DNA from 2 places in the Pseudomonas sp. S3_A09 genome. Region 1 is predicted to be linked to the other one. Evidence: predicted binding sites of a transcription regulator. Region 1 holds the regulator's gene; the other holds the start of a gene.

Evidence for each region. Region 1 encodes sigma-54, which starts transcription at its own class of promoters, with help from an activator protein. Its sites were predicted from a motif close to ANTGGCATNNANNTTGCTNT; they were not measured.
Region 2: a site for sigma-54 is predicted at 3,560-3,579, ahead of flgB (flagellar basal body rod protein FlgB). Genes of this name have one in related genera too.

Annotation. Positions count from the first base shown of each region.
Region 1 covers NZ_CP162752.1:3,550,053-3,557,036, reverse strand. Annotated here, with positions in the region: gene AB4N92_RS16595 (KpsF/GutQ family sugar-phosphate isomerase) at 231-1,205, shown strand; gene AB4N92_RS16590 (KdsC family phosphatase) at 1,206-1,730, shown strand; gene lptC (LPS export ABC transporter periplasmic protein LptC) at 1,739-2,311, shown strand; gene lptA (lipopolysaccharide transport periplasmic protein LptA) at 2,298-2,831, shown strand; gene lptB (LPS export ABC transporter ATP-binding protein) at 2,831-3,556, shown strand; gene AB4N92_RS16570 (RNA polymerase factor sigma-54) at 3,742-5,235, shown strand; gene hpf (ribosome hibernation-promoting factor, HPF/YfiA family) at 5,311-5,616, shown strand; gene ptsN (PTS IIA-like nitrogen regulatory protein PtsN) at 5,627-6,091, shown strand; gene rapZ (RNase adapter RapZ) at 6,094-6,951, shown strand; gene AB4N92_RS16550 (HPr family phosphocarrier protein) at 6,968-6,984, shown strand, end outside.
Region 2 covers NZ_CP162752.1:1,133,187-1,140,170, forward strand. Annotated here, with positions in the region: gene AB4N92_RS05340 (hypothetical protein) at 1-394, opposite strand, end outside; gene flgE (flagellar hook protein FlgE) at 577-1,887, opposite strand; gene flgD (flagellar hook assembly protein FlgD) at 1,919-2,644, opposite strand; gene flgC (flagellar basal body rod protein FlgC) at 2,661-3,104, opposite strand; gene flgB (flagellar basal body rod protein FlgB) at 3,108-3,515, opposite strand; gene cheR (protein-glutamate O-methyltransferase CheR) at 3,823-4,650, opposite strand; gene AB4N92_RS05370 (chemotaxis protein CheV) at 4,695-5,627, opposite strand; gene flgA (flagellar basal body P-ring formation chaperone FlgA) at 5,720-6,484, shown strand; gene flgM (flagellar biosynthesis anti-sigma factor FlgM) at 6,626-6,949, shown strand.

The DNA.
Region 1 (6,984 bases):
CAATAGTTGGCCACGTGGGCTGGGCGGACCGAACTGGCGGCGAACTATATCACTGCTGGTACAGGGCGCCCAAGGCCGGAACAGCGCTTGTTCAGATTGGGGACAGGGAAAAATCGTTGCTTGGGATGAATCTCAAGCGCATTGCGAACAAACCCTGACGAACTAGCGTGAGGGAATTGATCATTACCGCTATAATCGCCGACTTTTCGTCAGGCTATACGATTTCAGACATGAGCCAATCCAGCGACCTTATTCAATCCGCACAACGCACCATTCGCCTCGAGCTTGAAGCCGTAGAAGGCTTGCTGGCGCATATCGACGCAGATTTCGTACGCGCGTGCGAGATGATTCTGGCCAGCAAGGGCCGGGTTGTCGTGGTCGGCATGGGCAAGTCGGGTCACGTCGGCAACAAGATCGCCGCCACCCTGGCCAGCACCGGGACCACTGCGTTTTTCGTGCACCCGGCCGAGGCCAGCCACGGCGATATGGGCATGATCACCAAGGATGACATCATCCTGGCGCTGTCCAACTCCGGCACCACCAACGAAATCGTGACCCTGCTGCCACTGATCAAGCGCCTGGGCATACAGATGATCAGCCTCACCGGCAACCCGGAATCGACCCTGGCCAAGGCCGCCGACGTAAACCTGAATGTTCACGTGGCCCACGAGGCCTGCCCGCTGAACCTCGCGCCCACCTCCTCCACCACCGCGGCGCTGGTCATGGGTGACGCCCTGGCTGTGGCGCTGCTGGAAGCCCGTGGGTTTACCGCTGAAGACTTCGCTTTTTCCCATCCCGGTGGCGCCCTGGGCCGCCGCCTGCTGTTGAAAGTGGAAAACGTCATGCATTCCGGTGATGAACTGCCCCACGTCCAGCGCGGCACCTTGTTGAAGGACGCGCTGATGGAAATGACCCGCAAAGGCCTGGGCATGACCGTGATCCTGGAAGACAACGGCCGCCTGGCCGGGGTCTTCACCGACGGCGACCTGCGCCGCACCCTGGACCGCACCATTGATATCCACACCGCCACCATCGATGCGGTGATGACCCCCCATGGCAAGACCGCCCGCCCTGAAATGCTGGCCGCCGAAGCCTTGAAGATCATGGAAGACCACAAGATCGGTGCGCTGGTGGTGGTCGATGCCAATGACCACCCGATCGGCGCCCTGAACATGCACGACTTGCTGCGTGCGGGAGTGATGTAAATGACCAGCGACCTGTTGCAACGCGGTAAAAACATCAAGTTGGCGATTTTCGACGTTGATGGCGTGCTGACCGATGGCCGCCTGTACTTCCTCGAAGACGGCAGTGAATTCAAGACGTTCAACACCCTCGACGGCCAGGGCATCAAGATGCTGATGGCGTCAGGCGTGCAAACGGCAATTATCAGTGGCCGGAAAACTCCGGTTGTGGAACGTCGCGCACAAAATCTGGGGATTCCTCACCTGTATCAGGGCCGCGAGGATAAACTGGTGGTTCTGGACGAGCTTCTTGGCCAACTCAACCTAAGCTATGAGCAGGTCGCCTACTTGGGCGATGACCTGCCAGACCTGCCAGTGATCCGCCGGGTGGGCTTGGGCATGGCGGTCGCCAATGCGGCGGCATTTGTTCGCGAGCATGCCCACGGCATCACCACCGCCCGTGGCGGCGAAGGTGCCGCCCGCGAGTTCTGCGAGCTGATCCTGCGTGCCCAGGGCAGCCTTGAAGCGGCCCACGCCGCCTACTTATAGAGCGTTTTATGCTGAGCAAAAAGATTCGCAACTTCCTGTTATTCGGGGTCATCGCCGCGCTGCTCCTGGCGGTGGGCTACTGGAATATCAGCCCGGAGCGCTTTCTCGACCAGCCTGTTGCGCAGGCTGACCAAGGCGCTATCGACTATTACGCCACCAATGCCTACAGCGTACAGTTCCTACCTGACGGCAAAGTGCAGTACGAAATGACATCGGACAAAGTCGAACACTTGAAGGCATCCGAAGTCACCCTGCTGACCAACCCCGACCTGAATCTGTACCGCGGCACCGAATTCCCCTGGCACGTCACCAGCAAGCGTGGCGAGGTCAACCCGGACGGTACCGAAGTTGAATTGATCGACTCGGTACGCGTCGCCCGCACTGACGCGCAGAACCGCGATACCGTGATTACCAGCAGTCGCATGACCGTATTCCCGCAGAAGCAATATGCGCAGACCGAGCAAGACGTTAGAATCGACGGCGCTGGCGGTGTATCGACTGGCAAGGGAATGAAAGCGTATTTGAAAGAAAGCAGGATACACCTGCTATCGAACGTAAGAGGACAGTATGAGGCTCGTTAAAACTCTCCCTATTTTGCTCGGTCTGGGCGCAGCACTGGGAAGCGTGAGCGCCTGGGCTCTGCCGAACGATAGCCAGCAGCCGATCCACATCTCGGCTGACGATGCGCAGCTGGATGACAAGCAAGGTGTCGCCACCTACACCGGTGGCGTGATCATTACCCAGGGTTCGATGAAGATCACCGGTAATACGGTGACCCTGACTCGCACCGCTGCCGGCGACATCGACGTGGTGACTTCCGTGGGCAACCTGGCTTACTTCGAACAGAAGCAGTCGCCTACCGACACCGGCCCGATGAAAGGCTACGGCAAGACCATCCAGTACCACGCCCAGCAGAACCGCATCGTGCTGATCGATCAGGCCAAGGTGCTCAGCCCCGATGGCAACTCCACGGAAGGCGAGAAAATCACCTACGACACCGTGAAACAGATCGCTAACGCCGGTCGTGCCAATGGCAGCAAGGTCACTGCACCACGCCCACGCATCGACATGGTTATCCAGCCGAAGAAGAAGGCCGAGTAATGGCAACCCTGAAAGCCCAGCATCTGGCCAAGGCCTATAAAAGCCGTCAGGTCGTGCGCGACGTCAGCCTGTCGATCGACAGCGGCCAGATCGTCGGCTTGCTCGGCCCCAACGGTGCCGGCAAGACCACCTGCTTCTACATGATCGTCGGCCTGGTCCAGGCGGACCAGGGTCGCGTGCTGATCGACGACCTGGACGTGAGCCACCAGCCGATGCACGGCCGTGCACGCGCCGGTATCGGCTATCTCCCGCAGGAAGCGTCGATCTTCCGCAAACTGTCGGTCGCCGATAACATCATGGCGATCCTCGAGACCCGCAAGGAACTCGACCGTGACGGCCGCCGCAAGGAACTGGAAAGCCTGCTGCAGGAATTCCACATCAACCACATTCGCGACAACCTCGGCATGAGCCTGTCCGGTGGTGAGCGTCGTCGTGTGGAAATCGCCCGCGCCCTGGCCACTGCCCCCAAGTTCATTCTGCTGGACGAACCGTTTGCCGGCGTCGACCCGATCTCGGTCGGCGACATCAAGCAGATCATCCATCACCTCAAGGCCAAGGGCATTGGCGTGCTGATCACTGACCACAACGTCCGTGAGACCCTCGATATCTGCGAAACCGCGTATATCGTCAACGATGGCCAACTGATCGCCGAAGGTGACTCGGCCACCATCCTGGCCAACGATCTGGTCAAGGAAGTGTACCTGGGTCACGAGTTCCGCCTGTAAACACCGTGGTGTCACGGCCGTTTGCCGAGGTGCGCGGGAGTCAATGAAAACCTCCGGATTTTTATTGTTACCGCGCTCTAGGCAAAGCCCCCGACATCAGGCATATAATTTGCTTATGTTTGGCGCTCACGCGCCCTGTCGTGGATGGCGCATTGCGCCGGCGAATAAGGTGTTAAGCCCCTGCCATGAAACCATCGCTAGTCCTGAGAATGGGCCAGCAGCTGACGATGACACCGCAGCTGCAACAGGCCATCCGCCTGCTCCAATTGTCGACCCTGGACCTGCAACAGGAAATCCAGGAGGCCTTGGAGTCCAACCCGATGCTCGAACGCCAGGAAGAAGGCGACGACTTCGATAATGCAGACCCGCTGGCCGATAACATCGAGCAAAAACCCAATTCCGACGTGCAGGAACCCTCCTATCAGGAAACCGCCCCTACGGTGGATAACCTTGAGGAAGGCGATTGGAACGAACGCATCCCCAACGAGCTTCCCGTCGACACGGCCTGGGAAGACGTCTACCAGACCAGCGCCAGCAGCCTGCCCAGCAATGACGATGACGAGTGGGACTTCACCACCCGCACCTCCGTTGGCGAGAGCCTGCAGAGCCATCTGCTCTGGCAACTGAACCTGGCGCCGATGTCGGACACCGATCGCTTGATCGCCGTGACCCTGATCGACTGCATCAACAACCAGGGTTATCTGGACGAGACGCTTGAAGAAATTCTTGAAGCCTTCGACCCGGAACTGGATATCGAGCTGGACGAGATTGAAGCCGTCCTGCACCGCATCCAGCAGTTCGAGCCCGCCGGCATCGGCGCACGCAGCCTCAGCGAATGCCTGTTGCTGCAATTGCGCCAACTGCCGGCCAAGACCGCCTGGCTCGCCGAGGCCCAGCGCCTGGTCACCGACTACATCGACTTGCTCGGCAGCCGCGACTACAGCCAGTTGATGCGCCGCATGAAGCTCAAGGAAGACGACCTGCGCCAGGTCATCGAGCTGGTACAGAGCCTCAACCCGCGCCCAGGCTCGCAAATCGAGTCGAGCGAAGCCGAATACGTAGTCCCCGACGTCATCGTGCGCAAGGACAACGAGCGCTGGCTGGTGGAGCTGAACCAGGAGTCGGTGCCGCGCCTGCGCGTCAACCCGCAATACGCCGGTTTCGTACGTCGCGCCGATACCAGCGCCGACAACACCTTCATGCGCAACCAGTTGCAGGAAGCGCGCTGGTTCATCAAGAGCCTGCAAAGCCGCAACGAAACCCTGATGAAAGTGGCCACTCAGATCGTCGAGCACCAGCGCGGCTTCCTGGAATACGGCGACGAGGCGATGAAACCGCTGGTACTGCATGACATCGCCGAAGCGGTTGGCATGCATGAATCGACGATTTCCCGGGTGACCACCCAGAAATTCATGCATACCCCACGGGGTATTTATGAACTGAAATACTTTTTCTCCAGCCATGTCAGCACCTCCGAAGGCGGTGAATGCTCGTCCACGGCGATTCGCGCGATCATCAAAAAACTGGTTGCTGCGGAAAATCAGAAAAAGCCATTGAGTGACAGTAAGATCGCTGGTTTACTGGAGGCACAAGGCATTCAGGTCGCCCGTCGAACCGTCGCCAAGTACCGCGAATCCCTTGGGATCGCGCCTTCCAGCGAGCGTAAGCGTTTGATGTGACGGGCGGGCCACAGCGTTCCAGTGGCAGGTAGTCCTACCTGCCGCTTTATGCACTGGCAACGAAGGAGAAGCTGTATGCAAGTCAACATCAGTGGACACCATGTAGAAGTCACCCCTCCATTGCGCGAATACGTCGAGCAGAAGCTGAAACGGCTTGAGGGTCATTTCGACAAGATCACCAATGTGCAAGTCATCATGAAGGTCGACAAGCTTCAGCAGAAAATTGAGGCGACTCTCCAGATACCCGGTGGCGAAGTAGTCGCCAATGCCGAGCATGAAGACATGTATGCATCAATCGACTTGCTCACAGACAAGCTTGACCGCCAACTTAAAAAGCATAAGGAAAAGAATCTGAGCCTGCTTCAGGGCACAGGTCGTTAACTCTCCCCCCATGATCCGACTTGAAACCATCCTGACCCCCGGCCGTTCCCTTGTGAACGCGCCGGGCGGCAGCAAGAAGAAAGCCCTTGAGCAAATTGCCAACCTGATCAGCCGCGAAGTGCCTGAACTGGAAATGCAAGATGTCTACGAGGCTCTGATTGCCCGTGAGAAACTCGGTTCCACCGGTTTTGGCAACGGCATCGCCATTCCCCACTGCCGCCTCAAAGGCTGCGAGACCCCAGTCAGCGCCCTGCTTCACCTGGACGCTCCCATCGATTTCGACGCTATCGACGGTGCCCCGGTCGACCTGCTGTTTGTACTGCTGGTCCCGCAGGCTGCCACCGATGCGCACCTGGAACTGCTTCGGCAGATCGCCAGCATGCTCGACCGCAAGGACGTACGCGACAAACTGCGCAGCGCCAAAAGCAACGAGGCGCTTTACCAGGTTGTCCTGGATGAACAGAACGGGCAGTAATCATGCGCTTGATCATCGTCAGCGGCCGCTCCGGCTCGGGTAAAAGCACCGCCCTCAACGTTCTTGAGGACAGCGGTTTCTATTGCATCGACAACCTGCCCGCCGGCCTGCTGCCGGAATTGGCGGAACGCGCGTTGATCCACACCGAACTGGCTCAGCCTCTGGTTGCCGTTTCGATTGATGCACGCAACCTGCCCAGCCACCTTGAGCGATTCCCGCAATTGCTCGAGGAAGTGCGGGCCAAGCATATCCATTGCGATGTGCTCTACCTGGATGCCGACGAAGAGACTCTGCTCAAGCGTTTCTCCGAAACCCGTCGGCGCCACCCCCTCAGCAGCCCTCACCGTTCCCTGGCGGAAGCCATTGAAGACGAAACCAAGCTGCTGGGGCCGATCATTGACCTCGCCGACCTCAAGATCAACACCACCAGCCTCAACCTGTACCAGTTGCGCGACGCCATCAAGCTGCGCCTGCTGAACCAGCCGGAGCCAGGCACCGCCTTTCTGGTCGAGTCGTTTGGGTTCAAGCGTGGCATGCCGGTGGACGCCGACCTGGTGTTCGACGTGCGCTGCCTGCCCAACCCCTACTGGAAGCCGGAGCTGCGTGAGCAATCCGGGCTGGACCAGGCCGTGGCCGATTACCTGGCCGCGCAACCGGATGTGGAGGAAATGTTCCAGGACATTTCCAGTTACCTGCTCAAATGGCTGCCGCGTTTTGCCGCCAGCAATCGCGCCTATGTCACCATTGCCATCGGCTGCACCGGCGGGCACCACCGCTCCGTCTACCTGACCGAGCGCCTGGGCCAGGTGTTGCAACAAACCCTCAAGAATGTCCAGGTCCGCCACCGCGACCTTAGCTGAAAGGAACACCTTCGCGATGCCCGCTCTGGAAAT
Region 2 (6,984 bases), 2.4 Mb from region 1:
CACCCCCTCCGCCTCCACGTGGAGAGGGTGCTGGAGAGGGCGACTCCAAAGGCGAATCATCTGGAAATAGATCCGGAAACAGGGCCTTCAGCCACGCCCACCAGGCATCAGCCTTATCTTTCTTCAGCTCCTCAAGGACCTCCTTGAATTTCTCGTCACCCAGTTCCCCTCGTACTTTATTCAGCTTGTCACGCAGATCCCGTACGACCTGGCTCTTTGACGTTTTCTCGGCATCTTCAATTTCTTTGAGCAACTGACTGATAGCTTGTTTATTGGACCCTACGTCCTGCGTTGTAGTGTCCGAACGACGTGCATCTACCGGGTAACTCCCACCCCAGGCAACGTTGCGACGTGCACCTCCAGCCTCTTGGGCGGATGCTGACGAACTCCACATACCAAACCCTCCCCATATGATCCAAACGGCCTACGCCTGAATGAGTGGAAGGAGCGATGTGATACGTTCCGGTAGTCGCGCGTCATCCCCTGACTACAGCAACGGTGGGAAAGGTCCTAAGGCCAAATGACACGCAAAAAAAAGCCCCTCTTTCGAGGGGCTTTCTATAGAGCACTACCGCATCACGTCATCTGAATGATGGTCTGCATGATGGTGCTCTGGGTGGAGATGGTCTTGGCGTTCGCCTGATAGTTGCTCTGGGCCTTGATCAGGTCTACCAGCTCGTTGGTCAGGTTGACGTTGGAGTTCTCCAGGGAGTTGGCCACGATCGAACCCAGGGTGCCCGCTTGCGGGGTGTCGTAACCTGGCTGGCCCGAAGCGAAGGTCTCTCTCCAGGAGGTACCGCCGGCAGGCTGCAGGCCTTGTTCGTTGTTGAAGCTGGCCAGGGAGATCTGGCCGATGGCCTTGCTCTGCTGGTTGCTGAACGTTGCGAACAGTACGCCGTTACCGTCGATTTTCAGGCCGGTGATCTGGCCGGTGGCATAGCCATCGGTGACCGGTGGGTTGCGGTAGGTGGCCGAGTTGTACTGGGTGATGTTGGCCATGTTGACCGCGATACCGGTCGGGTTGGCATTGGCGCCGTTGGCCTTCCACACACCATCAGTCACAGTTCCAGGGACCCAACCGGCGATGGTCAGGGTCTTGTCGGACACACCGCCGGTCACAACACTGGTCAGCTTGCCATTGCCATCAAAGGTCAGTGCCGACGGTACTGGCGGGGTCGACGGAGTGCCGGTTGGCGCCGAACCGTTAGGGTTGCGGCCATCGATCAGGGTGTAGGCGTTCCACTTGTTACCGTCGGTTTTCACCAGGTACTGCACCATCGGGTGCGCGTTACCCTGGGAGTCGTACAACGTGGTGCTGTACTGAGTGGTAAAGGTGCTGGTGTCGTTCGGGTTGAACGGCTTGGCCGTCTGGTCGATCACCGGCTCCGAGGAGTTCAGGTTACTGGTGGAATCTACCTTGGTGGACGCCTTGGGCGGCAGGTTCGACAGGTTCAGTTGCAGGTCGGTCAGGCCGCCTTTGATGATCTTGCCGTCCGCATCCGCCGCATAGCCTTGCAGGCGCGAGGTCCCGGTGTTGTTGGTGATGTAGCCGTCTTTGTCGGCACGGAAGGCACCGCTACGGGTGTATTCCAGCGAACCGTCGCTGCCCTTCTGCACGAAGAAGCCGCCGCCCTGGATCGCCATGTCCAGGATACCGCCACTACCATTGACGTCGCCCTGGGTGAACTGCTGGGACACGGCCGCCAGGTTCACACCGTTGCCGATGCTGTTCTGGCCGGTGCCCAGTTTGGAGGCGGCGTAAATGTCCGCGAACTCCGCACGGGACGACTTGAAGCCCGTGGTCGCCACGTTGGCGATGTTGTTGCCGGTCACGTCCAGTTGTTTGTTGGCCGCATAGAGCCCGCTAAGGCCGATATTAAAAGACATGTTTCTCTCCCTCTGCCGTATTTAGCCGGCTCTATGTACCGATAGTCTGAATTTGCGACAGCTTGACGCTGCCCATGCCGCCTGCCAGGTTCAGCAGCATTTCGCCGCCGGTCTTGCTCAAGGTCACGCTCGTTACCGTTGCCGGCAGCGAAGTGCTCAGGGCGACGGCATCACCCTTGTCGTTCTTGGTGGTGGCATTGAAGGTGTAGGTGCCCGCAGGAGCGACCTCACCCTTGTCGTTTTTGCCATCCCAGATAAAGCTCTGGGTACCGGCGCTCTGGGCCCCCATTTCGATGGTGCGCACCACATTGCCGTCTTTGTCAGTGATCTTGACGGAGACATTGCCGGTCGCCGCTGTGACATCCACCGATCCGGTCATGCTCTTGCTGGTATCAACCATGGCCTTGTCGGTCTGGATGATGATCGAGCGCCCGACCAGCGACGACGCCTGCAGCGCTTGCGACGAGCTGAAGTTGCTGGAGATCGCATTCACCGAATCATTCAGGGTGTTGATGCCTTCCAGGCTGCTGAACTGCGCCAGCTGGGCCACGAACGCGCCGTTGTCTTGCGGCGACAGCGGGTTCTGGTTTTTCAGTTGGGTGACCAACAGCTGCAAGAATGCATCCTTGCCCAGCGATTGTTTGCCCGTGGCCTTATTGGCAGCATCAGTGACGCTGCTGTTGTCCTGGGCAGTTTTGACCTTGGAATTGAAAAGGTCCTGGACTGGCGTGTTGTTACTCGTATCAACGATGGCCATTATTTGGCGCCCCTTATCACTGACCCAGGGTCAGGACCTTCTGCATCATGGTTTTGGCAGTGTTCATCATTTCCGCATTGGTCTGGAACGAGCGGCTGGCGGAAATCATGTCGGCCATTTCCTCGACCACGTTGACGTTCGGGTAATAGACATAACCCTTTTCGTTCGCGGCGGGATGGTTGGGTTCGTAGCGGGCTTCAAGGTTGCTCTGGTCTTCGACCACACCCAGCACTTGCACGCCGGAGCCTGCGGCCCCCTGGTCCTGGAACAACGAATCACTGCCACCTGCCTGGCCGCCCTGGAACATGGTGGCGAACACCGGGTGACGGGCGCGGTAAGTCTGGTCAATGCTCGAAGACACGGTCTCGGCGTTGGCGATGTTACTGGCGACGGTGTTCAAGCGCGTGGTCTGCGCGCTCATGCCACTGCCGGCAATATTGAAAACACTGGACAGGGACATGGCTTACTCTCCACGCAGGGCTGACATCAGCCCTTTGAATTTGCTGTTAAGCAGGGTGAAGCTGGCCTGGAAGTTCACCGAGTTCTCGGCGTAGGCCGATTGCTCCAGCTGCGCGTCGACGGTGTTCTGGTCGATCGACGGCTGCATCGGCGTGCGATACAGCAGCGACTCGTCACCATTGCTCAGGCCTTGCGCTTCGATATGACGGCTGTTGGTCATGTTCAAGGCGAAGGTGCCGTTCTTGGTCTTGTCCTGCTGTGCAGCGAGCACGGCGGAGAAGTCCAAATCCCGAGCCTTGTAGTTCGGGGTGTCGGCGTTGGCAATGTTGTTGGCCAGGACTTCGGCACGCTGGGCGCGGAAGCCCAGGGCTTGTTCGTGGATACCGAGCGCTTTATCGAAGCTGATGCTCATGGTGGAAACCTTTAAGGGCTGACCTGCTGTTCGTTAACTGGGTTATAGCAAGGTGCATGCCAATCTACTGAAGGCCAGTAAATCAAGGGCTTGAGGGGAGATTGCCGGGTGGCAATGCCAGAAAAGCGGCAAACGCTTTCCGCGTGGCGCCAGTAAAGCGGCAATGGGGGGTTGCCGCTATTGGGAGGGTTGCCGCAAAACAAATGTGGGAGCGGGCTTGCTCGCGAATGCGGTGGAGCAGTCAACTTATCTATGACTGACAGACCTTATTCGCGAGCAAGCCCGCTCCCACATTTAGGTTTGCGTACTATTTGGCCTGGTAAATGATCCCAGGGCTGCACTGCACCATCTGATAATGGTCCGGCAGACCATTTAGCGCTTCCGAAGCGCCGAGGAACAGATAGCCGCCGCGCTTGAGCGTGCCATGGATGCGCAGCAGGATGTCTTTCTTCACTTCGGCCGAGAAGTAGATCAGCACGTTGCGGCAGAACACCATGTCGAACTTGCCCAGGCTGGCGTAGCTGTCGAGCAGGTTGAACGAGCGAAACTCCACACGGTTCTTGATCGGCGCCTTGACCGCCCAACGCCCAGCCCCTTTCGGGTCGAAGTAACGTTGCAGGCGTTCCTGGGACAAACCACGGCCCAGGGCCAGGCTGTCGTACTCGCCGGTCTTGCAATTGGTGAGCATGGTGCCGGAGAGGTCGGTGGCGACGATTTGCGCTCCGGCCTTCAACTGGCCCATGTTAGTCCGCTCAAACTCATCGATGGACATCGAAATCGAGTAGGGCTCCTGCCCCGAAGAGCAGGCGGCCGACCAGATCCGCAGGCGCTGGCCCGGGCTGGCCTTGATAGCCTCCGGCAGCACTTTGTTCTTGAGCACTTCAAAGGGGTAGGTGTCACGAAACCACAGGGTTTCGTTGGTGGTCATGGCATCGACCACCATCTCCTTGAGCCCGCTGCGCGGCTGCCCCTGGATGCGCTGAACCAGCTCACCCAACGACTTGATGCCCTGCTGCTCCATCAGTTTGTTGAGACGGCTGGATACCAGGTACTGCTTGTTTTCACCGAGCAATATGCCACAGGCTTTTTCCAGGAAGACCCGGAACTGCTCGAAATCCAAATTACCCGTAGACAATGATACCGCCTCTTAAATCGTGTGACCGCCAGGGGAAATGCCCCCTAGCCGTGATCTGCTGCCTTGATCCGGTCGACTACCCGGGATGCCAGGTCATCAGGACGGAATTTGGCCAGGAAGTCATCGGCACCGACCTTCTTGACCATCGCCTGGTTGAATACCCCCGACAACGAAGTATGCAGGATGATGTGCAATTTTTGCATGCGTGGATCGTTGCGTATCTCGGCCGTGAGGGTGTAGCCGTCCATTTCCGGCATCTCGATGTCGGAGATCATCATCAAGAATTCTTCTTCCGGCTTCTTGCCGTCGTCCACCAGCTTGCGCAGGTAATCCAACGCTTGGCGACCGTCGTTGAGGGCCACTACCTCCACGCCGACGGTCTGCAGGCAACGGGTCACCTGTTTACGCGCCACCGAGGAGTCGTCCACCGTCAGCACCCGCAGGGAAACGGCCTTGTGCGCGGTTTCGGCGTCCACCACCCCCACGGAAATCGTTTCCGAGGTCGGCGCCACTTCGGCGAGGATCTTCTCCACGTCGATGATTTCCACCAACTGGTTATCCACCCGTGTCACCGCCGTGAGGTAGTGATCGCGACCGGTGCCCTTGGGCGGCGGATGGATCTCTTCCCAGTTCATGTTGACGATGCGCTCCACCGAGCGCACCAGAAAACCCTGGGTCTTGGTGTTGTACTCGGTAATGATAACGAACGGGCTCTCACGGTCCTGCAATCCTGCCGAACCCGTGGCCAGGGCCAGGTCAAGAATCGGGATCGTCGCACCACGGATGTTGGCAACGCCACACACCACCGGGCTGGACTTGGGCATGATCGTCAACTTGGGGCATTGCAGCACTTCCCGCACCTTGAACACGTTGATGCCATACAGCTGCTTGCCATCCAGGCGAAAAAGCAACAACTCCAGGCGATTCTGCCCTACCAGCTGTGTGCGCTGGTTTACTGAATCCATTACTCCTGCCATGCCTTGACTCCCACGCTGAACCTTTGGCCATACCTATAAGGGCAGTGACGCGCACCAACGCTAAACGGCACGGCCTTTGCTATTTATTGGTCATGGATATTAAAACGACAGTTTCCCGACGCCCCATCCTGACACGGTTTCGCAGATTGCTCTGCGCACCGCTGGTGTTGCTTGCCCTAGGCCTGGGCACTACGGCCCGTGCGGACAACGTCACCTTGCCTGATCTACTTATCGGCGTCACCCAAGGCTTTCTTGAGTTCACTGTAGAAGATTATCTGGCGACCACCCAGACACCGGGGCGTTATGAAATCCAGGTCAACCAACTGGACCCGCGCTTGCGCATGCCAAAGTGCGACAAGGAATTGACAGCCACCCTGGAAAGCCCCGCTCAGCCGATTGGCCGGGTGACGGTCAAGGTGCGCTGCGACGGCGCCTCGCCCTGGACGGTGTTCGTGCCGGCCCAGGTGAAGCTGTTCCGTGATGTAGTGGTGGTGGCTCGCCCACTCAAGCGCACCGGGATCATCGATTTTGAGGACGTTGTACTACGCGAACGCGACATCAGCATGATCAGCCAGGGCTACCTGACGTCCCTCGACCAGGCCATCGGGCAAAAATTGACCCGACCAGTGGTCACTGACCAAGTCATCACTCTGGTGCATCTTGAGCAAGCCGAGGTGATTCGCAAGGGCGACCAAGTGGTGATTTCCGCCAGCAGCGGTGCGCTTCAAGTGAAGATGCCGGGGGAAGCGCTGTCCAACGGCGGCATGAGCGAACAGATTCGCGTCAAGAACCTCAACTCCAACCGCGTGATCAAAGCGCGGGTGACAGCCCCTGGGCAAGTCGAGGTCGCGTTATAGATTACTGGTACAGGACGCTGGGTTTTCCTACACTGTGCATGAGAAGTGCCGTGCGGAGATTTATTGTCATTCGCGCCTAAAGTTTGTCCGGGTATGGCCGAAAACATGGCAAGCGTCCAAATACCCAGAGGTTTTTTGATCATGGTCATCGATTTCAGTCGTTTAAATAACACCCCGACCACGTCGGCCCCTACGCGAGCTACTGGCACCAAGGACAGCGTAGAAGCCAAGGCCCAGCCACTGCCTGCCAAGGCGGAACAGGCCAGCGCCAGCCAGAGCGGGGAATCCGTACACCTGAGCAATGAGGCTCAACAGTTGCAGAAGGTCACTGACTCGCTGCGCGATCAACCGGTGGTCAATAAAGCCCGTGTGGCCGAATTGAAACAGGCAATCGCCGATGGCAGCTATCAAGTCGACAGCAACCGTGTAGCCAGCAAGCTGCTTAATTTCGAAGCCGAGCGCTAGGCAAAGGCCTGCGCCGGGCTTTTGGACGCTTAAAC